Regions from separate parts of the Spirillospora sp. CA-142024 genome, predicted to be linked through region 2. Evidence: riboswitches for the same ligand, from Rfam matches in the RefSeq annotation. Region 2 holds a riboswitch; the other holds the start of a gene.
The links. A riboswitch is a leader RNA that binds a small molecule or an ion and turns the genes downstream of it on or off. The one in region 2 is predicted to bind glycine.

Region 1 (15,626 bases), 3.0 Mb from region 2:
AGCATGAGGGCGGACACCGACAGGCCCGTCTCACGGCAGCGTTCGAGGAGTTCGGCGGCCGTGTCGAAGGGGTGGGGCAGGACGGTGTCGTCGGGCTTGATGCGGTCGGCTCCGGTGGCGTTCTCGTCCAGGATGAAGCCGCCGCCGACCGAGTAGTACACCTTCGCGCGCAGCTCGCCGCCCGAGGGGTCCAGGGCCGTGAAGCGCATCCCGTTGGGGTGGCCGGGCAGCGACTTCTTGCGCTCGAAATGCAGATGCTCGTTGACCACGAAGGGAATGTCGTGGTCGTCGAACAGGCGTAGCGCGCCGCGCTCGCGGACGGCCTGGAGACGTTCGTCCACCCGGTCGACGTCGACCAGTTCGGGTTTGTCGCCTTCGAGGCCGAGGATGACGGCCTTGTCGCTGCCGTGGCCCTTTCCGGTGAGGCCGAGCGAGCCGTAGAGAACGACCTGGACCGAGGCGGTCTTCTCCAGCAGCCCGTCCCGTTCGAGGCCGCGGGCGAAGCGGTGCGCGGCGGCCATCGGGCCGCCGGTGTGGGAGGACGACGGTCCGATGCCGATCTTGAACAGGTCGAAAACGCTGATGGCCATGCGCTGCCTCGTTGTGGCTGTGCCCCCTCCGCGGACCGGAGGGGGCACGGTGACGTCAGAGGTTCGGGTACAGGGGGTGCTTCTCGGCGAGGGCCGTCACGCGCGCCGCCAGTGCGTCCCGGTCGTAGGACGGCTGGAGGGCCAGCGCGATGACGTCCGCGACCTCGGCGAAGTCCGCGGCGGTGAAGCCGCGGGTGGCGAGGGCGGGCGTGCCGATCCGCAGACCGGACGTGACCATCGGCGGGCGCGGGTCGTTCGGCACCGCGTTGCGGTTGACCGTGATGCCGATCTCGTGCAGGCGGTCCTCGGCGTCCCGTCCGGTGAGCTCGGAGTCCACCAGGTCGACCAGCACGAGGTGCACGTCGGTCCCGCCCGTCAGCACCTTCACGCCGGCCTTGGCGGAGTCCTCGGCGAGAAGACGCTCGGCGAGCAGCCGCGCGCCCTCGACGGTGGCCTCCTGCCGGGCCCTGAACTCGTCCGACGCGGCGATCTTGAGGGCGACCGCCTTCGCGGCGATCACGTGCTCCAGCGGGCCGCCCTGCATGCCCGGGAACACCGCGGAGTTGATCTTCTTGCCGTACTCCTCGCGGGCGAGGATCAGGCCGCCGCGCGGTCCGCCGAGCGTCTTGTGCGTCGTGGTCGTGACGATGTCGGCGTACGGGACGGGCGACGGGTGCAGGCCCGCCGCGACCAGGCCCGCGAAGTGCGCCATGTCGACCATGAGCAGCGCCCCGACCGAGTCGGCGATGTCCCGGAACGCCGCGAAGTCGAGCCGCCGCGGGTACGCCGACCAGCCCGCCACGATCATCTTGGGCCGGTGCTCGGCCGCGAGCGAGGCGACCTCGTCCATGTCGACCAGGCCGTCCTCGGAGCGGACGTGGTACGGCACCACGTTCAGCACCTTGCCCGAGTAGTTCAGCCGCATCCCGTGCGTGAGGTGCCCGCCGTGCGCGAGGTCGAGGCCGAGGATGGTGTCGCCGTGCTGGAGCAGCGCGAAGTAGACCGCCGTGTTGGCCTGGGCCCCGCTGTGCGGCTGGACGTTCGCGTGGTCGGCGCCGAACAGCTCCTTGGCCCGGTCGATGGCCAGCTGCTCGGTGACGTCGACGTACTCGCAGCCGCCGTAGTAGCGCCGGCCCGGGTAGCCCTCGGCGTACTTGTTGGTGAGGACGGAGCCCTGCGCCTCCAGCACGGAGACCGGCGCGAAGTTCTCCGACGCGATCATTTCGAGGGTGTTCTGCTGCCGCCGCAGCTCGGCGGTGACCGCCTCGGCGACCTCCGGGTCCGCAGTCGCGAGCGAGTCGTACAACGTCATGACTCCTCGATCAGCTTGTCGTAGGCGGCGGAGTCGAGCAGGTCGCCCGGCTCCTCCGAGATGCGGACCTTGAAGATCCAGCCCTCGCCGTACGGGTCGTCGTTGATGACCTTCGGCTCGTCCACCACGGCACCGTTGATCGCGGTGATCTCGCCGCTGACGGGGGAGTAGATGTCGCTCACCGACTTGGTCGACTCCACCTCGCCGCACGGCTCGCCCGCCTCGACGGCGTCGCCCTCGGAGGGCTGCAGTTCGAGGTAGACGATCTCGCCGAGGGCGTCGGCGGCGTGCGCGGTGATGCCGACCGTGACGATGCCGTCCTCGCCGCCGAGGCCCGACACCCACTCGTGCTCCTCGCTGTAGCGGAGCTCCTCAGGAACGCTCACGATCACTTCTCTCTTTCAGGAACGCTTGTAGAACGGCAGCTCGACCACGTCCACCGGCTCATGCCGGCCGCGGACGTCCACGGCGAGGCCCGTCTCCCCGACGCCGCTGTCGAGGTAGGCCATGGCGATCGGCGTGCCCAGTGTGGGCGACGGGGCGCCGCTCGTCACGACCCCGCACGGCGTGCCGCCGGACGTGACGACCTGGTACCCCTTGCGAGGCGCGCGACGCCCCCGCGCGACCAGCCCCACGAGCCTACGGCCCGGCGGGGTCTGCGCCTGCGCCGCCAGGGCGGTCTTTCCCACGAAGTCGCCCGGCTTGTCCAGCTTCACGACCCGGCCGAGGCCGGCCTCGAACGGGGTGGTCTCCGCGGTCAGCTCGTTCCCGTACAGCGGCATGCCCGCCTCCAGGCGCAGCGTGTCGCGGGCGGACAGCCCGGCCGGGACGACCCCCTCCACCGCGGCGAGCGCCCTCCACAGCGCGACGGCGTCGGACGCGTCCACGAACAGCTCGAAACCGTCCTCGCCGGTGTAGCCGGTGCGGGCGACGAGCGCGTCGACGCCCGCGACCCGCCCGGCGAGGATCGCGTAGTACTTGAGGCCGGCGAGCGGCGCCTCGGTGAAGCCTTCGAGAATCGTCTGCGAACGCGGGCCCTGCAGGGCGATCAGCGCGTACGACTCGGAACGGTCCTCCACGGCGGCCTCGAAGCCCGCGGCCCGCTCGATCAGCGCCTCCCGGACGACGGCGGCGTTCGCGGCGTTCGCGACGACCATCCAGGTGTCGTCGGCCAGCCGGTAGACGATCAGGTCGTCCAGGACGCCGCCGTCCGGCCCGCAGATCATCGTGTAGCGGGCCTTGCCGACCGGCATCGGCGACAGGTTCCCGACCAGCGCGAAGTCGAGCGCGGCGCCCGCGCCCGGACCGGAGAGGAAGATCTCCCCCATGTGCGACAGGTCGAACAGCCCCGCCCCGGTGCGGACGGCCTGGTGCTCGGCGGTCTCGCTCGCGTAGCGCAGCGGCATCAGATAGCCGGCGAAGTCGACGAGATTCGCGCCGAGGTCCTGGTAGACGTCGTGCAGCGGCGTCTTCTTGGGGATCGGATCGGCGGACATGGGTTCGGCTCCTTCGTCGCGGGCGCGCGTGGTCCATCGTCCCACTCGCGCACCGGGCGTCTCGGTGCCTCCCCCTCTGTCATCGGCGCCTGAGAGCTTCACCCGCCTGCCCGGCGGGCTTTCACCTTCGGCGGGGGACCGCGGTCCCCGCTTTCCAGAGGTCGCCTGGCCCGTGCGGTCCGTGGGCCTGAGAGGTTCCGGGGAGGATTTGCTCCTTCGGCGTCCCCGGCCGGCTGCCGGGGACTCTCCCGCACGGGATCATCGGCGGTGTTGATTATTGCATTTCTCTTCCTGCAGACCCAAGAGCCCCTGCCGTGCTCATGGCAGGTTGTGGCAGCTCACCTCACAGTGGGGTGACGTAGGCGCCGGAGATGCCGCCGTCCACGAGGAACTCCGAGGCCGTGATGAAGGACGCGTCGTCCGACGCCAGGAACGCGACGGCCGCGGCGATCTCGGACGCCTCGGCGAACCGTCCCACCGGGACGTGGACGAGCCGCCGCGCCGCCCGCTCCGGGTCTTTGGCGAACAGTTCCCGCAGGAGGGGAGTGTTGACCGGGCCAGGGCACAGCGCGTTGACCCGGACGCCCTGCCGCGCGAACTGCACGCCCAGCTCCCGCGACATCGCCAGCACGCCGCCCTTGGACGCGGTGTAGGAGATCTGCGACGTCGCCGCGCCCATCTTGGCCACGAACGACGCCGTGTTGATGATCGAGCCCTTGCCCTGGTCGAGCATGTAGGGGATGACGTGCTTGCAGCACAGGTACACGCTCGTGAGGTTGACCTCCTGGACGCGTTTCCACGCGTCCAGGCCCGTCTCCAGGATCGAGTCGTCGTCCGGTGGGGAGATGCCGGCGTTGTTGAACGCCACGTCGATGCGCCCGTAGGCGTCGTGGACGGTCCGGAAGAGCGCCGTGACCTCGTCCTCCACGGTGACGTCCACCTTGACGAAGAGGCCGTCCAGCTCGTCCGCCGCGGTCTTGCCGGCGGTCTCGTCCAGGTCGGCGACGACGACCCGGGCGCCCTCCTGTGCGAAGCGGCGCGCGGTGGCGAGGCCGATGCCGCCCGCGCCGCCGGTCACGACGGCCACCCGGCCCTCCAGACGCTGCATGGATGTCACTCCTGTCATTGCTCGGTGGCGATGAAGACGTTCTTGGTCTCGGTGAACGCGTCGAGGGCGTCCGGGCCGAGCTCGCGGCCGAGGCCCGACCGCTTGAACCCGCCGAACGGCGTCCAGTAGCGGACGGACGCGTGCGAGTTCACCGACAGGTTCCCGGCCTCGACGGCCCGGGACGCGCGCAGGGCGCGCCCGACGTCGCGGGTCCAGATCGAGCCGGACAGCCCGTAGGGCGTGTCGTTGGCGAGCCGGACCGCGTCCGCCTCGTCCTCGAACGGGACGACGGTGACGACCGGCCCGAAGACCTCGTCCCGCCAGGACGGAAGCGCCGTGCAGGACGGCCCGGCCAGTACGGTCGGCGGGAACCAGAACCCCGGCCCCTCCGGCGCCGACCCCCGGATCAGCACAGGCGCGTCGTGCGGGACGTACGAGGCGACCTTCTCCCGGTGCGCCGCGCTGATCAGCGGACCCACCTCGGTCTTCTCATCCCGGGGATCCCCGACGACGACCCGCTGGACGGCGGGCTCCAGGAGTTCGAGGAACCGGTCGTACACCGGCCGCTCCACGAGGATCCGGGAGCGCGAGCAGCAGTCCTGCCCGGCGTTGTCGAACACCGCGGAGGGCGCGGTCGCGGCGGCCTTCTCCAGGTCGGCGTCGGCGAACACGATGTTGGCGTTCTTGCCGCCGAGTTCCAGCGTCAGCCGCTTCACACCCGGCGCGCACGCCGCCATGATCTCCGTGCCGACCCGCGTCGACCCGGTGAACACGATCTTCCGGACGTCCGGGTGCTCCACCAGCCGCCGTCCCGCCACCGGGCCCGCGCCCGGCAGCACCTGCACCACGCCTTCGGGCAGCCCCGCCTCCAGCGCCAGCTCGCCGACCCGCCGCGCGGTCAGCGGCGTCAGCTCGGCCGGTTTGACGATGACGGCGTTGCCCGCGGCCAGCGCCGGCGCCAGCCCCCAGCCCATGATCGGCATCGGGAAGTTCCACGGGACGATCACGCCCACGACACCGAGCGGCTCCGCGAACGTCACGTTCAGCCCGCCCGGCACCGGAATCTGCCGTCCGGCGAGCCGTTCGGGCGCCGCCGCGTAGTAGTGCAGGACGTCCCGCAGGTTCCCGGCCTCCCAGCGCGCCTGCCCGATCGGATGCCCGGCGTTGCGCACCTCCAGGGCGGCCAGCTCGTCCACATGCGCGTCCACGAGATCGGCGAACGCCCGCAACAACCGGGCCCGATCTCCGGGCGGCACGTCCCGCCAGGCAGGAAACGCCTGCCGGGCCCGCGCCACGGCCGCGTCCACGTCCTCGGCCGAGGCCAGCGGAACGCGCTCGATGACCTCCTCGGTGGCCGGATTCACGACGTCGAACTCGTCACCCGTCAACAAGAGCCTCACAACCGCTCGAAGCCGCGGAACATCTCCCAGTCGGTGACCGCTCGGTCGTAGGCGTCGAGTTCGACGCGGGCGTAGTTGGCGTAGTGCTCGACGACCTCCTTCCCGAAGGCGTCCAGGGCCAGGGAGCTGCGGCCCCAGTCGGCGGCGGCGTCGCGGAGCGTCCCGACGACGGTGTCGGCGTCGGTCGCGTAGGCGTTGCCCACGAACGGTTCGTCCAGCGGAAGCTCGTTCTCGATCCCGTGCAGCCCGGACGCGATCATCGCGGCCACCGCCAGGTACGGGTTGACGTCGCCGCCGGGCACCCGGTTCTCGATGCGCAGGGACGGCCCGTGGCCGACGAGCCGCAGCGCGCACGTCCGGTTGTCGACGCCCCACTTGATCGCCGTCGGCGCGAACGAGCCGGGCTGGTAGCGCTTGTAGGAGTTGATGTTCGGCGCGTACAGCAGCGTGAAGTCGCGCAGGCACGCCTGCTGGCCCGCGATGAAGTGCTCGCCGAGCCGGGACAGCCCGTGCGGGCCGTCCCCGGCCAGCACCGGCGACCCGTCCGACGACCGCAGCGAGAGGTGGACGTGGCAGGAGTTGCCCTCCCGCTCGTTCGGCTTGGCCATGAACGTGATCGACATGCCCTCTTGGGCGGCGATCTCCTTGGCGCCCGTCTTGTAGAGGACGTGGTTGTCGCACGTGCGCAGGGCCTCGTCGAAGCGGAACGCGATCTCGTGCTGGCCGAGGTTGCACTCCCCCTTGGCCGACTCCACGTACATCCCCGCGCCGGTCATGCCGTTGCGGATCCGGCGCAGCAGTGGTTCGACGCGGGCGCCCCCGAGCAGCGAGTAGTCCACGTTGTACTGGTTGGCCGGAGTGAGGTCGCGGTACGCCTTCCCCCAGGCGTCCTCGTAGGAGTCCTTGTAGACGATGAACTCCAGTTCCGTCCCGACGAAGGCGCCCCAGCCCCGCTCGGCCAGCCTGTCGAGCTGGCGCCAGAGGATCTGCCGGGGCGAGGGCCCCACGCCGGTGCCGTCCTCCGCGACGATGTTCGCGTGGACGAGCGCGGCCCCCTCCTGCCAGGGGATCCGGCGGAGGGTGGCGAGGTCGGGACGCATGACGAAGTCGCCATAGCCGGTGTCCCAGGACGACATGTCGTAGCCGTCCACCGTGTTCATGTCGACGTCCACGGCCAGGAGGTAGTTGCAGCCGTCCGAGCCGTGCCCGGCGACCTCCTCCAGGAAGAAGCGGGACGAGAGCCGCTTGCCCTGGAGGCGCCCCTGCATGTCGGTGATCGCGACGATCACGGTGTCGATCCGGCCCGCCGCCGCCTCCTCGCGCAACTCGTCGAGGGTGAGCGATGTGGTCACGTTCTCAGCTCCTAACCGAGCGACTGGAGTTCCTGCTCGATGGCGGCCAGTTCTTCGGCGCTGCCCTGCACCTTCGGGCCCTTGAACCACTTGCGGGCCGACACCGCCCACCACAGCGCGGCGCCGCCCAGCACCACCAGGATCGCGATCGGCGAGTAGTTGAAGGAGTCCTTGGTGATCGGGTTCGCGGGCGGCAGCATGAACACCACCGAGACGAACAGCACCCACACCACCGCGAGCGCGCCGATGGGCCTGCTCCAGCGGCCGAGGTTCCACGGCCCGGCCCGGAAGTCGGCGCCCTGCCGCAGCCGCAGGTACGTCGGGATCACGTAGGCGATGTAGAGGCCGATGACCGCGACGGACGTGACGGCCAGGTACGCGGTGAGGTTCCAGATCGCGGGCAGGGCCAGCAGGAACGCGCCCCCGGCGGCCAGCCAGATCGCGTTGGTGGGGGTCCGGCTCCGCTTGTTGATCTGGTGCCAGAACGACGAGAACGGCAGCGCCCCGTCCCGGGAGAACGCGTAGATCATCCGGGAGTTCGCCGTCACCGAGGACATCCCGCAGAAGAACTGCGCGCCGAACGACACGAGGATCAGCAGCTTGCCGGTCGTCTCGCCGGTGGCCGCGATGAAGATCTCGGCCGGGCCGCCCTCGACCGCCTTGCCGTAGTCCTGGATCGCGAACGTGACGCCGAGCAGCAGGATCCAGCCGGCCACGACCGAGATCAGCACCGAGTTCACGATGCCCTTCGGGCCGGACCGCGCCGCGTCGTGCGTCTCCTCCGTCATGTGGGCGGACGCGTCGTACCCGGTCAGCGTGTACTGCGAGAGCAGCAGGCCGATCAGCGCCGCGTAGGCCCCGTACTGCCAGCCGGTCTCGTTCACGAACTCGGAGAAGACGAACCCGGCCGACTGGTGGTGCGACGGCTTGATCGCCAGCACGCCGACGACGATCGCGACGCCGAGGACGTGCCACCACACGCTGACGCTGTTCAGCAGCGACACGATCTTGACGCCGAACTGGTTGAGCAGCGCGTGCACGACCAGCAGGACCGCGAACAGGAGGAACGTGTGGCCGAGCGACACGTCGAACCCGAACTGGAGGTCCAGCAGGGGATTCAGGAACGCGGCGGAGCCGTAGACGATGGCCGCCGTCACGGCGACCTGGCCGATGAAGTTGAACCAGCCCGTGAACCACGACCACGCGGGGCCGTTCGTCCGGGCCAGCTTGGCGGCCCAGTAGTAGAGGCCGCCCGCGGTCGGGTAGCTGGAGCAGACCTCGGCCATCGCGAGCGCGACCAGCAGCGTCATGGCGCCGACGCCGAGCCAGCCCCAGGTGATGACGACGGGTCCGCCGCCCTTGAGGCCGATGGTGTAGGACGTCAGGCAGCCGCTCAGCACCGAGATGATGGTGAACGAGACAGCGAAGTTGGAGAAACCGGACATGGACCGGCTGAGCTCCTGGGCGTAGCCCAGCTCGTGCAGCCGTTTCTCGTCGTCGGACATGGGGTCGGGGCCGGCGGAAGCCTTGTGCTCGTCGATGCTCACGAGCACCTCCTCGTCCAGGGGGTCGTGCCGCCCTTAATGGGCTAACGACAGACCATTAATATTTGTGACGGCGCTCCCGTCAAGACCCTGAGCGCGACGAAACGCACCTGTAACGTGGAACTCCCCGACCCCCGCGGCCCCGAAGGACGGTCATGCCCGAGCCGGATCAGGCCCTGCCCGACCTCGCCGCGAGCGCGGTGTTCCGTCCCGTCCGGACGGGAAACGCCTTCGAGGAGACCGTCGAGCGGCTGCTCCAGGCGATCAAGCTCGGCGTCGTCGACCGCGGCGAGCGGCTGCCGCCCGAACGCGAGCTCGCGCCGCTGCTCGGCGTCAGCCGCGTCACGCTGCGCGAGGCGATCCGGGCCGTCCAGCAGGAGGGGTACGTGGAGTCCCGCCGGGGACGGTTCGGCGGGACGTTCGTCACCTACCAGCGGCCGAAGCCGCGCCAGTCCGATCTGAAGCGCGCCCTCGCCCAGATGGGCGATGACCTCAACGACACACTCACCTTCCGCATGGCGGTGGAGACCGGCGCCGCCCAGATACTCGCCACGACCCGGCTCACCGAGGCGCAGCGCGAGCTGCTGCGCATCCGGCTGGCCGAACTGGACGCCGCCGGGCCGGACGCCTACCGCCGCCTCGACACCCTCTTCCACCTGACGATCGCCGAGATGACCGGGTCGGCGCTGCTCTCGGCGGCCTGCGCGGACGCCCGGATGCGGGTGACCGACCTGCTCAACGCCATCCCCGTCCTCGGGCCCAACATCGAGCACGCGTCCTTCCAGCACGCCGCGATCGTCGAGGCCGTCCTCGCCGGCGACCCGGAGGCCGCCCGCCGCGCCGTCGCCGAGCATCTGGAGGGCACCGCCGCCCTTCTGCGCGGCTTCCTCGGTTAGCGTCTCTGATCAGCTTAGGGATCCGTAGTCGTGTTGAGTATTGCGACTGGTGGATCTGCCCATCGTGGTGGGGTGGCGTGGGCGTGCAGGTGGAATCCTGCGCCCAGTGCCGCCCCCCGCGGCCGATGCCGTGGTCGGGTGGTGGGTGTACTGATCGCGGTCACGCCCTGGTTCCGGCGGTGCGCCGCGCGGGGCAGCCGCCCCGGCATGGCCGTCCGGCCCTTGGGAGCGTGTCCCTCCGGACGCTGGCCCGCCTGGCCCGCCGGATGGGCTCCGGGGTGCCGGGCGAGGGAGGGAACCCCACGTCGCCTGGGCGCGGGGCGGGTGGTGAGAGATGGCTTGTTGCGGGACCGGGTGGGTCCGATCTTCGACCGGTCCGTCCGGCCGTCCTGGCAAGTGGTGGAAGCCGCGGCCTTGGTCGTGGCCGCAGTGACCACTGCGCCTGCTTCGAGCTTGTCGACCACCGAGCGGATGGCCGGCTCCCCCGTAACCCGGTCGGTGACGGTCTTGACCTGGTGAATCAGGCCACGGGCGGCGATCCGCCGCCACGCCCCCTGATCACGGTCGCCCTGAGATGGGTTCGCCGCGCCGACAGCCGCCGCTCAGCCGCGGTCAGCCGGGTGTACCGAGCCGCCAGGTGCCCGGTCTCGGTCGTGCGCCCGCCGCCGTTCGCGGCCGCCTGCCCGTCGCCGGTGTCGCAGGCGTCCCGGTAACCGCCCGTGTCGTCTCCCAGCCGGGGATCAAGGCGCTGGTGCTGGTCGAGTCTGGCCTGCAGGCGCTCGGACTGGCGGCGCAGCCGATGCTGCTTGCCCAAGACCCCGGCGGCGCGGAACATGCCCCCGGCGCCCAGCCCGGCGACGGCGCCGTCTTCGTGCAGCTTGCACGCCCCGGCCGACAACAGGGTGTTGACTCCCCAATCCACGCCGAGGGCCGTGGTGCGGCCTTTGCTCTGGATTGCGGGGACGGCATGGGTGAACGCCAGATCCGCCCGCACCCGGGCGCCCTGAGGACGCAGGGTGGGCAGATGCAGCACCGCCCCCGCCGGGACCGTCGGCGGGAGGGCGAGGGGGCAGGCCACCCAGGTCCAGTCCGCATACGACCGCGGGTCGGGGCGGGTCGGCAGCTGCACTCGCAGCAGCGCCCGCCCACCCTCGTCCTCGACGCGCCGGAGGGTGGCCTGCTGGGCGTCGGCGGCGGCCAGGCTCAGCAGGCGCGCCGCGTTCGGCACACCTTCGAGTTCGAACACATCCTCCGGAAGCCGCCCATGCTTGTCGATGAAGGCGGTGATCTGACGGGTGCGGGCCTTGATCACACTGCTCGGCAGGAACCGGCCGTCCGGCACCGCGGCGCGGACGGCGTCCCACTCGGCCCCAGTGCGCTTGCCCGGGTCGGCGGGCCGGCTCGCCAGGATCCCGCCGACCAGCTTGGCCCGGTGCGTTGCCCCGCGCAGGATGCGCCCGGCCTGCTCTTGGGCCATCCGCACGATCCTGTCATTCACCCTCACCCTGTCCGGGACGGACGGGTGCCAGCCCAGCCTGCGCAGCGCCATCCACGCGTTCGACGGCAACGATCGCCCGTCGGGCCCCACACCCGACGCCAGCACACCCACATCAGCGGCGTTCCAATGCCGGGCCAGCAGGCCGGCGGCCATCCTCTGGGCCAGATGGCCATCCTCTGGGCCAGATCGGCAGCCCAGCCCATCCTGACCGCCAGCACCGGCGTTGTCAGCGCCTCACCTGTCCGCTCCTCCACCCCGCCGCGCAGCGCCATTGGCACACACGCGACACGAGAAGTCTCCCCCTCGGCCAGAGGAAGCTTCCGGCTCACCGATACAGGGGTCCTTCCCAGTCAAAGGGACCGACGCCAGCCCCAAATACCCAAACATATGTTCGACGGCACCACGCTACCTGCACCAACCCCGACCCGCACTCCAATCCCCGAACTCCACCCGTGATCGTCGAAGAAAGCCGTAGCCTCAACCGGATCGGGGCCGGTGACGTACTCTGAGGTGATTGCTGGAGATCACCCCCCGGCGCGGGGTGCACGACCGGAGGGGCATGCCGCATGGTCTACTACCTGGCTGGAGCGTTGATCCTCTTCTTCGGCCTGCTGGTGTCCATCGCGTTGCACGAACTCGGGCACTTCTCGTTCGCCAAGCTCTTCAAGGTGCGGACGACCCAGTTCATGGTCGGCTTCGGGCCGACGATGTGGTCGAAGCAGAAGGGCGAGACGGAGTACGGGATCAAATGGATCCCGCTCGGCGGCTACATCCGCATGATCGGGATGCTGCCGCCGCGCAAGGGGGACGCCCCCGGGCAGGTCCGGCGGATCAGCACGGGCCCCTGGCAGGGGCTCATCGAGTCCGCCCGCGGCGCGGCGCTGGAGGAGGTCCGCCCCGGCGACGAGGACCGCGTGTTCTATGGCAAGAAGTGGTGGCAGAAGCTGCTCATCATGTTCGGCGGGCCGGCGATGAACCTGCTCCTGGCGGTGTTCTTCTTCTCGATCCTGCTGATGGGCATCGGCACCAGCCAGCCCCAGCCGGTGATCAAGGAGGTCGCCGCGTGCATGGTGCCGGCGAGCGCCAAGGTCACCACCTGCCCGGCCAACGCGGCGCCGACCCCCGCCGGGAAGGTCGGGCTCAGGGCCGGTGACCGGATCGTCGCCTTCGCCGGACACAAGATCGACGACTACGAGCAGCTGCAGCAGCTGATCCGCGGGGCCGGCGGGCAGACGGTCCCGATGACCGTCCGGCGCGACGGCCAGGACGTGCGGCTGAACGTGCCGATCACCCGCAACCAGATGTACGACCTGAAGGACCCGGACAAGGTCGTCAACGTCGGCTTCCTCGGCATGACGCCGGCCAGCGCGATCGAGCGCGAGGGCCCCGGCGCGGTCGCGAGCACCATGGGCGACCTCACCGGCCGCACCGTGGGCGCCCTGGTGCGGATGCCGCAGAAGATGGTCGGCGTCTGGAACGCGGCGTTCGGCGGCGGGGAGCGCGACCCGAACGGCCCGATCGGCGTCGTCGGCGTCAGCCGGATCGGCGGCGAGGTCGCCGCGTCCGACGACTTCACCGGCACGCAGAAGGTCTCCTTCTTCGTGATGCTGCTCGGCTCGCTCAACCTGGCGGTCGGGCTGTTCAACCTCGTCCCGCTGCTGCCGCTGGACGGCGGTCACATCGCCGGGGCCCTGCTGGAGGCGATCAAGAAGCTGTTCGCCCGGATCTTCCGCCGGCCCGACCCCGGCTACGTGGACGTCGCCAAGGCGCTGCCGGTGACATACGTGATGGCGGTGGTCCTGATCGTCATGGGCGGCCTGCTGATCTACGCCGACCTGTTCAACCCGGTACGCGTCACGGGCTAGGGGGCCGTGGCCGGCCGGGTCATGGCATGTCCGGCATCTCGCCGGTCTTCAGGAAGACGTTCAGCGCGGCCAGGTAGGGCGCGATGTCGAGGCCCCGCGCGGCGAGCCACGCGTCCGACCCGTAGGTGCCCGCGTAGCGTTCCGCGCCGTCGCAGATCAGCGTGACGACGCTGCCGCGCTCCCCGCGCGCCCGCATCTGCGCGATCAGCTCCGCCGCGCCCCACATGTTGGTGCCGGTGGAGCCGCCCACGTCCCGTCCGCCGACCTCGCTCGTCCAGCGCATCGCCGCGATCGACGCCGCGTCCGGCACCCGGATCATCCGGTCGATCACCGTCGGCAGGAAGGACGGCTCGACCCGCGGCCGGCCGATGCCCTCGATCCGCGAGCCGGCCGCCGTCCGCTCCGGGTCGCCGTCGGCGAACGAGCCGTGGAACGCCGAACCCTCGGGGTCGACGACCGCGAGCCGCGTCTGGAACATCCGGTAGCGGGCGTACCGGCCGATCGTCGCGGACGTCCCGCCGGTGCCGGCGCCGACCACGATCCAGGACGGCTCCGGGAACCGCTCCAGCCGCATCTGCTCGAAGATCGACTCGGCGATGTTGTTGTTGCCGCGCCAGTCCGTCGCCCGCTCGGCGTAGGTGAATTGGTCCATGAAGTGCCCGCCGCACTCGGCGGCGAGGCGCCGCGACTCGTCGTAGATCGAGGACGGGTCGTCCACCAGATGGCAGCGGCCCCCGTGGAACTCGATCAGCTGGATCTTCTCCGGGCTGGTCGAGGCGGGCATCACCGCGACGAACGGCAGGCCGAGCAGCCGCGCGAAGTACGCCTCCGACACCGCCGTCGACCCGCTGGACGCCTCGATGATCGTCGTGTCCGCGCGGATCCAGCCGTTCGCCAGCCCGTACAGGAACAGCGACCGCGCGAGCCGGTGCTTCAGCGAACCCGTCGGGTGGACGGACTCGTCCTTCAGGTACAGGTCGATGCCCCACTCCGGCGGCAGCGGGAACACGTGCAGGTGCGTGTCGGCGCTGCGGTTGGCGTCGGCGTCGACCCGCCGGATCGCCTCGGCGATCCACGCCCGGTACCCGGGATCGCAGCGGTCCACGATGCGGCTCACAACGGTTTGCTCCTGGATCGTCGATGATCGGCAGGTCCCACGATATCCGCGCATGTCACCGGGCATCATGGAGGCTGCGGGGGGAGATGATCGAGATGTTCGACGAACGCATCGTGGAGGCCGGGCGGCTGCCGCTGTTCGGTTTCTTCGTCGCGTTCCTGGTCACGTTCGTGCTGACGCGGGTGAACGTCCGGCTGATCCGCGCGAACGTGCGCTGGTGGTTCCGCAACGTGACGGCCGGTGACCTGCACATCCACCACGTCGTGTTCGGCGTGGTGCTGATGCTGCTGGGCGGCGTGGGGAGCCTCGCCGTTCCGGACGCCTATGTCGGCCTCAACGTGGCCGCGGCGGTCGTGTTCGGGACCGGCTCCGCGCTCGTCCTGGACGAGTTCGCGCTGATCCTGCATCTGAGCGACGTCTACTGGACGGAGAAGGGCCGCGCGTCCGTCGACGCCGTGTTCGTCGCCATCGCGGTGACCGGGCTGCTGCTGCTCGGCATCCGCCCGCTCGGATACGAGGGGATCGCGCCCGACCCGGGCACCGGCATCCTGACCCGCGTCTATGTCGCGTCCCTCGTCGTCAACCTCGTCTTCGCCGTGATCACGCTGTTGAAGGGCAAGATCTGGACGGGCCTCATCGGGCTGTTCGTGCCCGCGCTGCTGATCGTCGGCGCGGTGCGGGTGGCGCGGCCGGGCTCGCCCTGGTCGCGCTGGCGGTACGCCCCGGACTCGCGCAAGTACCAGCGGGCCGTCCGGCGGGAGAGGCTGTTCCGGCGGCCGCTCATCCAGGCCAAGATCTGGGTGCAGGAGTTCATCGCGGGACGGCACGACCTCATCCCGCCCGAGCTGCTGCAACGCCGCACCGAGGCCGCCGAGCGGGCCCGCCGCCGGCTGGCCCGCGCCGAACGCAAGGCCGCGGCCCGCGCCGAACGCCGGGGCGGACGCCGGTCCGAGCGCCGTGCGGCGCGCAGGGCCGCGACGGACGGCGAGCGCGGAGCCGTTCCCCGCGCCCAGCGCACGGCGGCCAAGTGGGCCGAGCGGAGGGCGGAGGCCCGTACGCAGCGGCGCACCCCTTCCCGCGGCAGGGCCGCGTCCCCGGCGAGAACGCGCGCCGCGTCCAGGCGGAGGCGGCGGGGTCCAGAGGAGGAACCCCCGCCCGGCCCTCAGCCCGGGGAACGGGCCCGGCCGGGCTAGTCCATGAGGGGGGCGACGGCGCGCACGGTTTCGATCGTGTCGGCCTCCGACGCGGACTTGTCGGGCCGGTACCGCAGGACGCGGGCGAACCGGAGCGCGATGCCGCCGGGGTAGCGGGGGCTGTGCTGGACGCCGTCGAAGGCGATCTCGACGACCAGCTCGGGGCGGACGTGGACCGTCCAGGAGTCCTCCCGCACGGCCAGCTCGCGGAGCTTCTCCGTCTGCCATGCGAGCAGTTCGTCGGTGAGGCCCTTG
Region 2 (15,626 bases):
GCCTTAAGTGGCACAGAAAGGGATGTTTTCTATGTCCTGCGGGTGAGGACCAGGCATGTGCCCGCGAGGAACAGCGCGGCGAATCCGCCGAGCAGCGCCCAGTCGAGGACCACCGCCCGCGAGAACGTCCCGCCGTACGAATCGAGCAAGGGCGGGCCCAGCGGCGAACGTCCGGTCGCCCAGAGCCGCTCCACGCCGAGACTGTGCCCGAGTCCCTCGAACGCCCACCGGTTGGACATGGCGTAGCTGAGCCACCGTCCGGGCGCCGCCATCACCGGGACCGGCAGGATCGCGCCCACGAACAGCACCTGCGGGAAGCACAGCATCGGAAGCGCCATCGTGGCCTGCGCCGGATCGGTGACCGCCGCCGACACCAGCAGGCCCAGCGCCAGGGCCGCCAGCGAGCACAGCAGCAGCGTGACGAACAGCTCCCCGTACGTGCTCCAGCCCATCGCGGGAAGCCGGTCCAGCCCTCGCAGGACGCCGAGCATCAGAGCGTCGACCACGGCCAGCAGCGGCAGCAGGACGGCCGTCTTCGCCAGCACGTACGGCCCGATGCGCAATCCGGTGAGCCGCTCCCGCCGCAGCACGGGCAGTTCGGTGCAGATCTGCAGCAGCCCGTAGGTGAGGCCGAAGAAGAACCCGCCGAACGCGATCCAGAAAAGGATCATCACCGTGGCTCCGGGGCTCGGCGACTCCGGCGCGAACGCCCCGGGGCGGAACAGCACCGCGAACATCGCCAGCACCATGAGCGGCGACCCGGCCAGCACGGCGAGCGTGAGCCGGTTGCGGGTCAGCAGATCCAGGCTGCGCCGGGTGAGCAGCGCCCACTGACCGAACGCGCCGATCCCCGGGCCCGCCGCCGGCGCCTGAGACGCGCCGAACCGTCCCTCCCAGTCGTGCGTCTCCGCCTCGGCCAGCCGCAGGTAGATGTCCTCTATCCCGTCGGCCCCGAACCTCTCCGCGGCCTCGTCCGGCTCCCCGTAGAAGACCAGCCGCCCGTCCTGCGCGAGCACCGCCACGCGGTCGCAGGCCAGGACGTCCGGCGGATGGTGGGTCGTCAGGACCACCGCCGTCCCCGAATCGGCGAGCCCGCGCAGCAGCCGCATCAGGTCCGCCGCCGTCGCCGGGTCGAGGCCCGACGTCGGCTCGTCCAGGAAGAACACGCGGGGACGGGTCAGCAGCTCGACCGCGATGCTGGCCCGCTTGCGCTCGCCTCCGCTGAGCGAGCCGACGCGCTGCCCCGCCCGCTCGGTGAGCGCGAGCGCCTCCAGCACGTCGTCCACCGCCCGCTCGACGCGCTCCGGCGGCGTGCCCGAGGGCAGCCGCAGCCCCGCCGCATAGCGGAGCGTGCGCCGCAGCGGCATCTCCATGTGGACGATGTCGTCCTGCGGCACGTACCCAAGCGCGCCGTTCTCGCCGTCGTACCGCACCTCGCCCTCCGCGGGCGGCCGCACTCCCGCGATGGCGTCCAGCAATGTGGTCTTCCCCGCCCCGCTGCCGCCGATGATCGCCACCAGTTGTCCGGCCCCGATCGACAGCGACACGTCCCGCAGTGTCCGCCGCCCGCCCGCCCGTTGACCGACCCCGCAGACCTCGATCATCCACCCTCCCGCCGAGCATCGCCTCATAACGAAGATGAACGATCACCCCGGAACAGTCCACCGTCCCGTCCCCGGTATGACAGAGCGGCGGCCTCGCGGACGGGACGCGTCAGTCGACGGTGGCGTCGTCGGGGCCGGCCGCGGCGATCTCGGCGACCGCGTCCAGGGCGCGGGCGAGGACCTCGGGCGGCGGGGACGCCAGCCCGAAGCGGACGGCGCGCGGGGCGGCGCTGTTGCCGACCACGAAGGCGGCTGCGGGGGTGACGGCGATCCCGCGCCGCGCGGCCGCCGCCACGAACGTCTCGGCGCGCCACGGCCTCGGCAGGTCCCACCAGCAGAAGTACGAGCACGGGTCGGACCGGACGGCCGATCCCGCCAGGCGGCCGGCGGCGATCCGCTGTCGGGAGGCGGCATCGGCGCGCTTGGCGCGGGTGACCGACTCGACCGTTCCGTCGGCGATCCAGCCGGCGGCCGCGTCGAGGGCGAATCCCGCCGGGCCCCAGCCGCCGGAGCGCAGCGCCGCGGCGACGCGGCCGGACAGGCTCGCGGGCGGGACGGCGAAGCCCAGGCTCAGGCCGGGCGCGAGGCGCTTGGAGAGGCTGTCGACCAGCACGGTGCGGCCGGCGGCGTGCGCGGCCAGCGGCTCCGGGCCGTCCTCGCGGAGGAACGCCCAGATGCGGTCCTCGATCGCGTGGAGGCCGAGCCGCTCCAGGGTCGCGGCCAGTTCGGCGCGGCGCTGTGACGGCATCGTCGTCCCGGACGGGTTGTGCAGCGTCGGCTGGAGGTAGACCGCGCCGAGCGGCGCGACGCGGTGCGCGTCGGCCAGGGCGTCCGGGCGCAGCCCCTGCTCGTCCGACGGGACGGGGACGAGCGTCACGCCGAGCCTTGCCGCGATGCCCTTGATCACCGGATAGGTCAGCGCCTCGACGGCGAGCCGCCCGCCCGGAGGCACGAGCGCCGCCACGGCGCCGGCGATCGCCTGCCGGCCGTTGCCCGCGAACAGCACCTCGGACGGAGCGGTCCGGCAGCCGGACGCGGACAGCAGCGCCGCGGCGGCCTCCCGCGCGGCGGCCGTTCCCGCGACGCCCACCGGCCCGAGCGCCGCGTCCAGGACGTCCGGGCGCCGAAGCCGTTCCAGCCCCGCGGCCAGCAGCGCGCTCTGCCCCGGGACGACCGGGTAGTTCAACTCCAGGTCGACGCGCGCGGCGGCCGGCTCGGCGAGCGCGGGTCCGGGAGCCCGCTCCGCGGCCCGGACGAACGTGCCGCGGCCGACCTCGCCCACCACGAGGCCGCGCCTGGCCAGTTCCGCGTACACCCGGCCCGCGGTCGAGTCCGCGATGCCCCGGCCGCGCGCGAAGGCCCGCTGCGGCGGCAGCCGCTCGCCCGGCCGCAGCCGTCCCGCCGCGATGTCGGCCGCCACCTCGTCGGCCACCCGCCGGAAGTCCGCCATCTGAACCCCATATTGCACCGAGAGCAATTTCAATATTGCACCGATCATACTCCGGCTTCTAGCCTTGGGGCATTACGGATGACTGGAGCGCAATGATCTCGTTCACGGCCGTCGCGGCCATCGCCCTCTTCGCCCTCGGGCTCGTCCTCACCCCCGGGCCCAACATGATCTACCTGGTGTCGCGGTCGGTGACGCAGGGCCGCCGCGCCGGGCTGATCTCCCTCGGCGGCGTCGCCGCGGGCTTCCTGGTCTACGTCGCCGCCGCGACCGCCGGCCTCACCACCGTGTTCACGCTCGTGCCGCCGCTCTACACGGCGATCAAGCTGGCCGGCGCGGGCTACCTGCTCTGGCTCGCCTGGCAGGCGCTGCGGCCGGGCGGGACGACCGCGTTCGCCCCGAAGGACCTGCCCGCCGACCCGCCGCGCCGCCTGTTCGCCATGGGACTGGTGACCAACCTGCTCAACCCCAAGATCGCGATCCTGTACGTGTCGCTGCTGCCGCAGTTCGCCGACCCGGACCGCGGCCACGTCGCCGGCCAGATCCTCCTGCTGGGCGTCGTCCAGGTCACCATCGCCATCACCGTCAACGCCCTCATCGTCCTCGGCGCGGGCTCCATCGCCGTCTTCCTGGCGCGCAGGCCCGGCTGGCAGCGCGCCCAGCGGTACCTGATGGGCTCGGTCCTCGCCGGGCTGGCGATCCACATCGGCCTCAACCGCCCCGCCACCGCCTGACCTGACCTCCGCCGGTCCGCGGTTCCTTGCCATGATGGGCCGGTGATCGCACGACGGGACACCCTCGGCGGCCGGGAGCCGGACGAGCGCCGGGACGGCGGTGCGCGGCCGTCCGGATGGCTGCGGGCCGACGCCTCCATGTCGCTGCTCGCGGACCTGATCGCCGGCAAGCGCCTCGACCCCGGCTACGCGGAGGCCGCGGCGCGCCGCGCCGCGGCCGGCGAGACCGGTCCGCGGCGGGGACGGCTCCGGGGCGCCGGCGTCCTCCTCGTCGTCGCCCTGGCCGGCACGCTGGTCGCCGTCGCGGGCGTCGAGGCCCGCCGCAGCGAACCGGTGGCGGCCGAGCGCCGCTCCCGGCTCATCGGCGAGATCCACGCCCGCACCGCCGAGACCGACGGCCTCCAGCGCCGGCTCGACCGGCTGCGCGCGGACACCGAGCGGCGCCGCGCCGCCGCGCTGGCCCGCAGCGACAGCCGGCCGCCGCGTCCGGCACGAGCTGACCCGGGCGGGCGCCGCCGCGGCCGCGACGCCCGCCACGGGGGAGGGGCTGGTCGTCACCCTGGCCGACGCCCCGCGCGAGACTCCGCCCGGGCACTCCGCGCCGGCCCGCGCCGCCGACCGCGGCCGGGTCTATGACCAGGACCTCCAGGTCCTGGTGAACGGGCTGTGGGCGGCGGGCGCCCAGGCCGTCGGGATCAACGGCCGGCGGCTCACCCCGACCACCGCGATCCGCACCGCGGGCGAGGCGATCCTGGTCGACTACCGGCCGCTCGGCAGCCCCTACGAGGTGACGGCGCTGGGCGACCCCGGGCGCCTGCGGGACGCCTTCACCGGCTCGGCCGCGGACCGCCGGCTCGCCGCGCTGAAGGAGCGGCTCGGGATCGGGTACGGCATCCGCGGCGAGGACGAGGTGCGGCTGCCCGCCGCAGGGACGCCCCGGTTGCGCTACGCCGCCCCCCGCGACGGGGCCGGCCGGTGAGCGGGAGAGACGGGGGAGAGGTGACCCGGCGGTGATCGCGCTGATCGGGCTCGTGGTCGGCGTGACCCTGGGCCTCATGCTCCAGCCGGACGTCCCGCTGTGGCTGCAGCCCTACTTGCCGATCGCGATCGTGGCCGCGCTCGACGCCATGTCCGGCGGCGTCCGGGCCCGGCTGGAGGGGATCTTCGACGAGAAGGTGTTCGTGGTCTCCTTCGCCAGCAACACCGTCATCGCCGCGCTGATCGTCTTCCTCGGGGACAAGCTCGGGGTCGGCTCGCAGCTGTCCACCGGGGTCGTGGTCGTCCTCGGCATCCGGATCTTCTCCAACGCGGCGGCCATCCGGCGGAAGCTGTTCGGCGCATGACCGGCGGCGAGCGCGCACCCGAGGACGAGCACGCAGCCGAGGACGGGCCCGCCGGCGGCCACGAGGAGACCCGGCCGGCGGAGCCCGGGGGCCTGCGTTCACTCGCCGGCCTGCTGCGCCCGCGGGTCAGCCCGGGACAGGTCGTCGCCGGACTGCTGTGCCTTCTGCTGGGCTTCGCGATCGTCGCCCAGGTGCGCTCGACCGAGCGCGACACCACGTTCGCGACCGCGCGGCAGGACGAGCTCGTCGGCACCCTGTCCGATCTGGGTCAGCGGTCCGACCGCCTGAGGGGCGACCTGCGCGACCTGGAGGAGACGAAGGCCAGGCTCGAACGGGACGCCGAGGGCGGCACCGCCCTGGAGGAGGCGCGCGAGCGGGCGACCGCCTACGGGCTTCTCGCGGGCACGCTCCCGGCCGAGGGGCCCGGCATCGAACTCGTGATCAACGACCCCGGCGGCGGGGTCAAGGCGATCAACCTCCTGGACGCCCTGGAGGAGCTCCGCGACGCGGGCGCCGAGGTCGTCCAGGTCGGCGACGTGCGCGTCGGCGTCGACACCTACTTCCTGGACGACCGCGACGGCGTCCGGGCGGACGGGCGGCTCCTGGCCGCCCCCTACCGTTTCGTCGCCATCGGCGACCCGCACACGATGACGACGGCGCTCAACATCCCCGGCGGCCTCGTCCGGACGCTGGAGGGGGCCGGCGCCACCGTCCTGATCACCCAGCGCGCGAAAGTGACCGTCGGCGCGATACGGTCTCCATAGAGGGAACGGGGGAGACGGTAAACCGGACGCCGGGCTCGGGCGTCATGATCGCGGCCGTCCGCGCGGCGGCATGGACCTGCGATCATCGGCGAATGTAGTTTGGTCCAGCCGGTTCACCGTTCCAGTTGACCCCTCGGGTAATACCCGCGTAAGTTGCGGCGACCGTCGCGAAAGCGGGCGGTGAGTTGGACCGTGGCCGGGGCGGGTCCCCGGCGTGGGGTTGGGTGAAGGATGCGCGTGGCGCAGGCGGCTCCCGCAAAGGGGGGACGTCCGCCGGTGGCACGCCGATGGTAGGAGGCCGAGCCGATCGATGCCGAGCGTCTACTGCACGCAGTGCGGTCACGCCAACCCGGATGATGCCCGCTTCTGCTCGAACTGCGGCACTCCGCTGAGGAGTTCGGCGCCGCCGCCTCCCCGGGAGTCGCCGGGCGAGTCCACGTCCACGATCTCCATCGGCGGGTTCGAGGCGCTGGACACCGACACGGGCGCCGAGGAGCCGGTCGGGCCCGACCAGATGGCGATGGAGGCGCTCCCCCCGGGCACGGCGCTGCTCGTCGTCAAGCGCGGCCCGAACGCCGGCAGCCGCTTCCTCCTCGACAAGGACCGCACGTCCGCCGGGCGGCACCCCGAGAGCGACATCTTCCTGGACGACGTCACCGTCTCCCGCCGGCACGCCGAGTTCACCCGTCAGGGCAACGCGTTCGCCGTCCGCGACGTGGGCAGCCTCAACGGCCTCTACGTCAACCGGCAGCGGATCGACCAGGCGGGGCTGTCCGGCGGTGACGAGGTCCAGATCGGCAAGTTCCGGCTGGTGTTCCTGACCAACCCGGCGCACGGCTGACCGCCCGGCGCCCGGGGACAGCGAGGTCGCGGCGACGATGGGAGGGGCGTTGAACGCGGAGCCAGCCCGGTCCCTGATGACGATCGGGGACGTCCTCGGACTGCTCAGGCCCGAGTTCCCCGACATCACCATCTCCAAGATCCGGTTCCTGGAGTCCGAGGGGCTCGTCGAGCCGCAGCGCAGCCCCTCCGGCTACCGCAAGTTCTGCGGCGCCGACGTCGAGCGCCTCCGGTTCGTCCTCACCGCCCAGCGCGACCACTACATGCCGCTGCGCGTGATCAGGCAGCACCTGGAGGCGCGTGACCGCGGCGAGAACGTCCCGCCGCTCGGCGACCGCGGAACCGGCGCCGCCGAACCGTCCCGTCGCCGCCCCCGCACGCTCGTCGCCGCCGACACCACCGCCGAGGACCCGGCCGTCCGGCTCACCCGCCGCCAGCTCCTGGACGGCGCCGGGATCGACGAGGCCCTCCTCGTCCGCCTTGAGGAGTACGGTCTCGTCCGCCGGACCGGCACGCACTACGAGGGCGAAGCGCTGAACATCGCGCGGGTCGCCGCCGCGCTCGGCGAATTCGGGTTCGAGGTCCGGCACCTGCGCGCCGTGAAGGCCGCCGCCGACCGGCAGGTCGGCCTCATCGAGCAGATGGTCGCGCCGCAGCTGCGCCGCCGCAGCCGCGGCGCGCACGAGCAGGCGGCCGAGACCGCCCGGGAGATCGCCGCGCTGTCGGTCCGGCTGCACACCGCGCTGGTCAGCGCGGGTCTGCGTGAAAGCCTCGACCCCTGATCATGCGGGCCGCGGAGGATTTTCCCGTCCGCGCGGCACCACGAGGTGTCCGGGCCTGGGTGTACGTTGGCTACATGGTTCGGTCAGGATTCGACCCGCTGCACGTGGTGATCGAGACAGCGAGAACCAGCAGGGAGCCGCAGTGAAGCAGATGGAGGTCGTCGGCGTCCGGGTCGAGATGCCCTCCAATCAGCCGATCGTCCTGTTGAAGGAGACGGAGGGCGATCGCTACCTGCCCATCTGGATCGGGGCGGTCGAAGCGACCGCGATCGCCTTCGCCCAGCAGGGGGTGCTGCCGGCCCGGCCCCTCACCCACGACCTGTTCCGCGACGTGCTCGACGCCCTCAGCGTCCAGCTCCGCACCGTCAACATCACCGCCCTGCGCGAAGGCATCTTCTTCGCCGACCTCATCTTCTCCAACGGCGTCGAGGTCAGCGCCCGCCCGTCCGACTCCATTGCCCTCGCCCTGCGCACCGGCGCCACGATCTTCGCCAGCGAGGACGTCCTCGAAGAGGCCGGCGTGGCCATCCCGGACGAGCAGGAGGACGAGGTCGAGAAGTTCCGCGAGTTCCTCGACACGATCTCCCCCGAGGACTTCGGCCGCGCCGGATAGGCCGCTGCTCGGGGCGAGGTATGGTCGCAAGCTTCGCTTGCTCCCAAACTCGCGCGTCCTGCGTCCACCCAGGGGGGCGACCCCCTGGAACCCCCGCTGCGAGGCTCCGCCCCGCACCCCCTGGGCGGCTTTGGCTTGGGGAAAGGGGGGTCGGCCTGGGGGTTTGCGGGTCGGGGGTGTGTGGGGAATGTCACTGTGGAGGGTAAGTTCACGCCATGGGGCGATTGGTCTTCCATTGCGGTGGACCTGGCGGTTTTTGCGGGGGGAGCATCGGGGTATGGAGTGCGTTGGCGGCGAAGGTGCGCAGTTTGCCCACGTGAAGCCGGTTCATCCGGGCATGCGACGCGCCGACGGTGAACGTTGACCACGCCCTGACCGGCACCTACCGTGCTGGTGGAACACCCGTGGTGTAATTCGTCAAACCCCCTTGACGAAGCGCCGCGGGATGATAGGAGCCGGAGGTCCGCGTGGCGGTGAGCAGCGGCGAGGGCAAGGCGACCCCCGACAGGCACATGGCGTCCCAGCGCGCCGGGGAGCAGGGACTGCTCTTCGACACGCAGGTGTCGGTGCCACCGGAGGATGTCGGCTACCGCGGCCCGACGGCGTGCGCCGCGGCGGGGATCACCTACCGGCAGCTCGACTACTGGGCCCGCACCAGGCTGGTGGAGCCGAGCGTCCGGTCCGCGCACGGGTCCGGGAGCCAGCGGCTCTACAGCTTCCGCGACATCCTCGTGCTGAAGGTCGTGAAGCGGCTGCTCGACACGGGTGTGTCGCTCCAGCAGATACGCACCGCCGTCACCCATCTGCGTGACCGGGGCGTGCAGGACCTGGCCCAGATCACGTTGATGAGCGACGGAGTGAGCGTCTACGAGTGCACCTCGGCCGACGAGGTCGTCGACCTCCTCCAGGGCGGGCAGGGCGTGTTCGGCATCGCGCTCGGACGGGTGTGGCAGGAGGTGGAGGGCAGCCTGGCGGAACTTCCCGGTGAACGCGCCGCCGCCGCCGACGCGGACCCTGCCGAACACCCCCACGATGAGCTCGCCAACCGGCGGCGCGCCCGCCGCACCGGCTGACCCTCAGAGCGCCTCCTTGCGCTGCAGGAAGGTGAACGCACCCCAGCCCGGCAGCACCGGCAGCCACAGCGTCAGCAGGCGGTAGAGCAGGACGGCCGACGCCGCCGTCTCCGCGGTCAGCCCCGAGATGGTCAACGCCAGCGTGAGCGCGCCCTCGACGGCGCCGAGACCGCCCGGCGTCGGCGCCGCCGACCCGACCGCGTTCGCGGTGAGGAACACCAGCACCACCGTCGTCCAGGGCAGCGACCCGCCGAACGAGCGGATCGACGCGTCCAGGCAAAGCGTGAACGCCAGCGTCAGCAGCAGCGTCCCGCCCATCCCCGTGGACAGCTTCTTCGGCGACTGCAGGACGTCCACCAGGCGCGGCAGCACGCCCGAGAACATGCTCCGCAGCCGTGAGGTGACGACGCGCCGGACCCGCGGGACCGTCAGCGCGAGCCCGGCGAGCAGTCCCAGCGCCAGCACCGCGATCACGATCGTCCGGGACGGCGCCAGATCCTGCGTCGCCTTCGCCGTCGACCCCGTCAGGAACCCGAACAGCACCAGCAGCAGGACGTGCGTGACCAGCCCGACCAGCTGCGACGCGCCCACGCTCGCGACCGCGAGGGCCGGCCGGACGCCCGAGCGCTGCAGGTACCGGGTGTTGACGGCCACGCCGCCGACCGCCGCGGGCGCCACCAGCTTCACGAACGACGCCGCGACCTGCGCCAGCACCGTCCGCCAGAACGGCAGCCTCTCCGGGACGAACCCGATGAGCATCAGCGCCGCCGCGACATAGGTGAGGGACGCCGCGGCCAGCGCGGCGACCACCCAGTGCCAGCTGGCCGTGGCCGCCAGATGGCCGATGTCCAGGCTCGTCACCTGCGGGATGACGATGTACGCCGCGACGGACAGCGCCACGATGCTGAAGATGGTCCGGGGCCGGAACCGTTCCAGCCGGGCCGGTGCCGCCTCCGTCTCCGGCTTGAGCCGGACGATCTGCTCCCGGATCCGGGTGAGCAGGTCCCGGTGGTGCCGCAGCCGGGTGCGCGTCGCCCGGGACAGCGCCACCCGCTGCAGCAGCGGCACCGCCCCGCCCAGCGCCTCCTCGCCCAGCACGGGCGCGGCCGTCCGGACGGCCCGCTCGGGTCCGGCCCGCAGCGCCAGCGTGGTGAGCAGCTGGGCGAGGTCCAGGCGCAGCGCCAGGTCGCCCGCCGCCGTCTCCCCGGATCGCAGATCGGTGACGTAGGCGAGCCCGTCCTCGCCGACGAGGACCGCGTCGCCCTCCAGCCGGCGATGCGCGAGCCGCCCCGCCTGCAGGGACCGGAGCTGCCGCCACACGTCCGTCAGCAGCGCGTCGGTGATCTCCTCGTCGGAGACGTCCCCGAGCCGCCGCCCGGGCACGTGCTCGTAGGCCAGCAGCGCCGCCTCCGTGCCGACCTCGCACGTCCCGACCAGCCGCGGGGTCCGGACGCCCGCCGCGTCCACGGCGTACGCCATCAGCGACTCCAGCTCCAGGGACCGGCGCAGCGACCGCAGCGTCCGCCCGGTCGTCGCGGCCCGCAGCCGCAGCAGCCGCCACACGCGGTAGAGCAGGCCCGCGGTCTGCTGGTCCCGGTCGAGGACGCGGACCTCCAGGTCCCAGTCGCCGTGCGGGCCGCGCCCCGCCGGGAGCCGCGCGCCGTACCCGTCCGCCGGGCAGGAGGCGAGGACGACGCCGTAGCGGCGGGCCTCCCCGGTGTCGTCCGCCGGGTCGTCGAGCCGCGCTCCCCGTTTCGGGCGCAGCCCGAGCCGTTCCAGCGACGCCACCACGGTCATGCCGGACGGACGAGGGTTCGGCGTCCCGACCGCGTAGAGGGTGCCGTGGCCGATGGCGCGCCCCAGCGCGTAGGTGGCCGCGAGCGCGGCGACGGAGGCGTAGGACGCGGTGAGCCCGGTCAGCGCCGCCAGCCCGATCATGGTCCATGTCGCGGCCTGCCAGCGGGCGCGGCCCGCCATCCCGACCGCGCTGACGAACGCGATCACCGGGGCGATGTCGGTGTGCACCGGCGCCGTCTCCGTGCCGCCCCAGATGAGCGAGTCCAGCACGCCGCCGGGGGCCGCCCGCACCACCAGGTCGTCCAGGCCCACCGTGATCCCGAAAGCGATCACGGCGGCCAGCAGCGCGATCGCGACGCGCGTGCCGTCCTTGTTGAAGAGCCGCTCGATCCCGAACGCGACCGGGACGGCCAGCACCCCGAAGCTGGACACCAGCGTCGCGAGCGTCAGCAGCAGCCGCGGCGCGTGCGCGGTGCCCTCGGCGATGTCGGTCTGCAGGCCGTGCGTGGTCTGCTGCGCGATCGACACCAGCAGCATCACCGCCGCCAGCCCCACCACCGAGGCCGCGAACCTGATCGCGTCGGACGGACGGCGGATCCGGTCCGGCTGCGCGGGCTCGTCCACGGGCACCCCGGCGGTCGCACCCTGCCTCCGGCGCACCGCGCCGTCGTGGGTCTGTGTCACGCCGTACCGCCGCCCCGACCGTCCGTCATCGTGATCAGCGTCCCAGACCGGGCGGCGCGCCGTCGAGCGGGCCGCCGCCCGGCCGGACGCGTGTCCACCCCGGCGGCCCCCCGGTTGCGCCCCCGTGGCCCGGGGCCGTCCCGTCCCAGGTGAGTGAGCACATCGTACTCGCCGGTACGGCGTCGCGGCCCGGGGCCTGCCCTCCGCGGGGGCGGGACGGACCGGCGGACGCGTCTTTGGGTAGGGTTCGTCCCAGGACATGCCGTCGACCCTGTGCGGGAGAGATCCCACGCCGCCAGCGTGGGGCGCCGAAGGGGCAACCTCCCCGGAACCTCTCAGGCAAAAGGACCGCGCGGGCGAGGCACCTCTGGAAAGCAGGCGTCGATCCCCGCACACGGGGAAGGGCGGCTCACCGAAGGGGAAACCCCGCCGCGCGGGTGAAGCTCTCAGGTGCCGATGACAGAGGGGGAGACCGGCCGCCGGCCCGTGCCGGCGGTGGCCCTGAGCGACCGCAGCAGCCAGGAGGCTCTCCATGACCGGCCAGTTCTTCGCCCCCGTGGCCTCGCCGCAGCACCCCCGTTCCGCGTTCGCCGACCGGCACGTCGGCCCCTCGGCCGCCGACCAGGCCAGGATGCTCGCCGCCATCGGCTACTCCGGCATCGAGGCGCTGATCGACGACGCGGTCCCCGCCGCGATCCGCACCTCCCGCCCGCTGGACCTGCCGCCCGCGCTGAGCGAGACCGCCGCGCTGGAGCGGCTCCGCGAACTGGCGTCCCGCAACACCGTGCTCACCTCCATGATCGGGCTGGGCTACCACGGGACGACCACCCCCGGTGTGATCATGCGGAACGTGCTGGAGAACCCCGGCTGGTACACCGCCTACACGCCCTACCAGCCGGAGATCTCCCAGGGCCGGCTCGAGGCCCTGCTGAACTTCCAGACGGTCGTCGCCGACCTGACCGGGCTGCCCGTCGCCAACGCCTCCATGCTGGACGAGGGCACCGCCGCCGCCGAGGCGATGGCCCTCGCGCACCGCGTCTCCAAGCGCAAGGAGCCGGGGACGTTCCTCGTCGACGCCGACACGCTCCCGCAGACGATCGAGGTCGTCCGGACGCGCGCGGTCCCGCTCGGCATCGAGGTGGTCACCGCCGACCTGTCCGCCGGGCTGCCGGACGGCGACTTCTTCGGCGTGCTGCTGCAGTACCCGGGCACGTCCGGCGCCGTCCGCGACCTGGAGCCGGTCATCGCGCAGGCACACGGGCGCGGCGCCAAGGCGGTCGTCGCCGCGGACCTGCTCGCGCTGACGCTGCTGCGGCCGCCCGGCGAGTCCGGCGCCGACATCGCGGTGGGCTCCGCGCAGCGGTTCGGCGTCCCCTACGGGTTCGGGGGCCCGCACGCCGGCTACATGGCGGTCGGCGAGGGCATCCAGCGGCAGCTTCCCGGACGGCTCGTCGGCGTGTCCGTCGACGCGGACGGCGCCGCCGCCTACCGGCTCGCGCTGCAGACCCGCGAGCAGCACATCCGCCGGGAGAAGGCCACCAGCAACATCTGCACCGCGCAGGTCCTCCTCGCCGTGATGGCGAGCATGTACGCGGTCTACCACGGGCCCGAGGGGCTGGCCGCGATCGCGCAGCGGGCGCACCGCCGCGCCGCCGAGATCGCCGCCGGGCTGCGCGCCGGGGGCGTGGAGGTCGTCCACGAGGCGTTCTTCGACACCGTCCTCGCCCGCGTGCCCGGCCGGGCCGCCGAGGTCGTCGCGGCGGCCCGCGACCGCGGGATCAACCTGCGGCCCGCGGACGCCGACCACGTCGGGATCGCCTGCGACGAGACGACGCTGCCCGCGCATGTGACGGCCGTGCTGGAGGCGTTCGGCGTCACGGCGTCCGGCGCGGCCGTCGGCGAGGTGGCCGAGGCGTTCCCGGACGCCCTGCGCCGCGAGAGCCCCTACCTGACCCACCCGGTCTTCCACGCGCACCGCTCCGAGACCGCGATGCTGCGCTACCTGCGCAGGCTCCAGGACAAGGACATCGCGCTCGACCGCTCGATGATCCCGCTCGGCTCCTGCACGATGAAGCTGAACGCCACGGCCGAGATGGAGCCGGTGACCTGGCCCGAGTTCGCGAACGTCCACCCGTTCGCGCCGCTCGACCAGGCCGCCGGCTACGTCGAGCTGATCGGTGAGCTGGAGGAGTACCTCGCCGAGATCACCGGGTACGCGAAGGTCTCCGTCCAGCCGAACGCCGGCTCCCAGGGCGAGCTGGCCGGCCTGCTCGCCATCCGCGGCTACCACGCGTCCCGTGGCGAGGAGCACCGCGACGTCTGCCTGATCCCCTCCTCCGCGCACGGCACCAACGCGGCCAGCGCGGTGATGGCGGGCATGCGCGTCGTCGTGGTCACGTGCGACGAGGGCGGCAACGTCGACCTGGACGACCTGCACGCCAAGATCGGCAAGCACGGGGACCGGCTCGCCGCGATCATGGTGACCTACCCGTCCACGCACGGCGTCTTCGAGGAGAGCATCACCGACGTGTGCGCGGCGGTGCACGAGGCCGGCGGCCAGGTCTACGTGGACGGCGCCAACCTCAACGCGCTCGTCGGCCTCGCCCGCCCCGGCGAGTTCGGCTCGGACGTCTCGCACCTCAACCTGCACAAGACGTTCTGCATCCCGCACGGCGGCGGCGGTCCCGGCGTCGGCCCGATCGGCGTCCGCGCGCATCTGGCCCCGTTCCTGCCCAGCCACCCGCTCCGCGCGGAGGCCGGCCCGGAGACCGGCGTCGGCCCGATCTCCGCGGCGCCGTGGGGGTCGGCGGGCATCCTGCCGATCTCCTGGGCCTACATCGCGATGATGGGCCCGGACGGCCTGCGCGCCGCCACCGAGGGCGCGATCGTCGGCGCCAACTACCTCGCCGCCCGCCTCGGCCCGCACTACCCGATCCTCTACACCGGGCGGAACGGCCTCGTCGCGCACGAGTGCATCGCCGACCTCCGCAAGATCACCAAGGAGACCGGGATCACCGCCGAGGACGTCGCCAAGCGCCTCATCGACTACGGCTTCCACGCGCCGACCCTCTCGTTCCCCGTCGCCGGCACCCTGATGATCGAGCCCACCGAGTCCGAGGACCTCGCCGAGCTCGACCGGTTCTGCGACGCCATGATCGAGATCCGCCGGGAGATCCGGCGGGTCGCCGACGGCGGCTACGACGCCGAGGACAACCCGCTCAAGAACGCGCCGCACACCGCCGGCTGCCTGGTCTCCGACGACTGGAAGCACGCCTACACCCGCGAGGAGGCCGCCTATCCGCTGCCGTCCCTCCGCGAGGCCAAGTACTGGCCGCCCGTCCGCCGCATCGACCAGGCCTACGGCGACCGCAACCTCGTCTGCTCCTGCCCGCCCCCGGAGGCCTTCGAGGACTGAGCCGCGCACCGGGACAACGGGCCGGGTGGCCGGAGGTCGCACGGCCCGTGACGGGGGTTCCAGGGGGTCGCTCCCTGGGCAGAACGGGACCGATTAGTGATCTTGCTGGGGGTTTCGGGGTGTCGTCGCGGGACGCGGCGGGGCCGGGTCGCTAGTCTCTTTGCGGACCCCGACCCCCAGAGGGCAGAAGAGCGATGAGCGAGTCCCCGGAACCGGTATCCGACGACGCGGCGCGGTTGTGCGAGGAGGCCCGGAGCCTCGCCGAGAACGGTGAGGCGGAGCGGGCGGCACTGCTGTTCCAGAAGGTGCTCGCCCTGGGCGGGACGTCCTGCCGGGCGCAGGCCGCGCTGGGGCTGGCGGTCGTCCTCGACGACGCCGGGGAGGTGGAGCGGGCCCGGGAGGCGGACCGGGCCGCGATCGCGACCGCCGACCCCGAGTACGGCCCCAGGGCGGCCTACCATCTGGCGCTCACCCACGAACGGGCCGGTGAGCACGAGCAGGCGGCGCCCGCCTGGCGGGTCGTGGTCGAC

Region 1: it holds a riboswitch for glycine, as region 2 does, so the genes downstream of both, gcvT (glycine cleavage system aminomethyltransferase GcvT) here and gcvP (aminomethyl-transferring glycine dehydrogenase) in region 2, are expected to answer to the same signal.

Annotation. Positions count from the first base shown of each region.
Region 1 is NZ_CP192077.1:7,525,321-7,540,946, reverse strand. It holds gene ACQPZP_RS35575 (L-serine ammonia-lyase) at 1-590, opposite strand, end outside; gene glyA (serine hydroxymethyltransferase) at 646-1,902, opposite strand; gene gcvH (glycine cleavage system protein GcvH) at 1,899-2,288, opposite strand; gene gcvT (glycine cleavage system aminomethyltransferase GcvT) at 2,304-3,398, opposite strand; glycine riboswitch at 3,472-3,559, opposite strand; glycine riboswitch at 3,564-3,659, opposite strand; gene ACQPZP_RS35555 (3-oxoacyl-ACP reductase) at 3,742-4,506, opposite strand; gene ACQPZP_RS35550 (aldehyde dehydrogenase family protein) at 4,521-5,894, opposite strand; gene ACQPZP_RS35545 (glutamine synthetase family protein) at 5,903-7,258, opposite strand; gene ACQPZP_RS35540 (amino acid permease) at 7,270-8,805, opposite strand; gene ACQPZP_RS35535 (FadR/GntR family transcriptional regulator) at 8,958-9,698, shown strand; gene ACQPZP_RS35530 (hypothetical protein) at 10,219-11,175, opposite strand; gene ACQPZP_RS35525 (M50 family metallopeptidase) at 11,763-13,061, shown strand; gene ACQPZP_RS35520 (PLP-dependent cysteine synthase family protein) at 13,081-14,178, opposite strand; gene ACQPZP_RS35515 (hypothetical protein) at 14,265-15,371, shown strand; gene ACQPZP_RS35510 (ATP-dependent DNA ligase) at 15,368-15,626, opposite strand, start outside.
Region 2 is NZ_CP192077.1:4,524,940-4,540,565, forward strand. It holds gene ACQPZP_RS21740 (ATP-binding cassette domain-containing protein) at 30-1,604, opposite strand; gene ACQPZP_RS21745 (PLP-dependent aminotransferase family protein) at 1,714-3,054, opposite strand; gene ACQPZP_RS21750 (LysE family translocator) at 3,147-3,785, shown strand; gene ACQPZP_RS21755 (hypothetical protein) at 3,828-4,421, shown strand; gene ACQPZP_RS21760 (DUF881 domain-containing protein) at 4,333-4,764, shown strand; gene ACQPZP_RS21765 (small basic family protein) at 4,796-5,128, shown strand; gene ACQPZP_RS21770 (DUF881 domain-containing protein) at 5,125-5,892, shown strand; gene ACQPZP_RS21775 (FHA domain-containing protein) at 6,203-6,733, shown strand; gene ftsR (transcriptional regulator FtsR) at 6,783-7,514, shown strand; gene ACQPZP_RS21785 (bifunctional nuclease family protein) at 7,657-8,127, shown strand; gene ACQPZP_RS21790 (MerR family transcriptional regulator) at 8,595-9,200, shown strand; gene ACQPZP_RS21795 (lysylphosphatidylglycerol synthase transmembrane domain-containing protein) at 9,204-11,681, opposite strand; glycine riboswitch at 11,948-12,042, shown strand; glycine riboswitch at 12,043-12,154, shown strand; gene gcvP (aminomethyl-transferring glycine dehydrogenase) at 12,214-15,096, shown strand; gene ACQPZP_RS21805 (tetratricopeptide repeat protein) at 15,291-15,626, shown strand, end outside.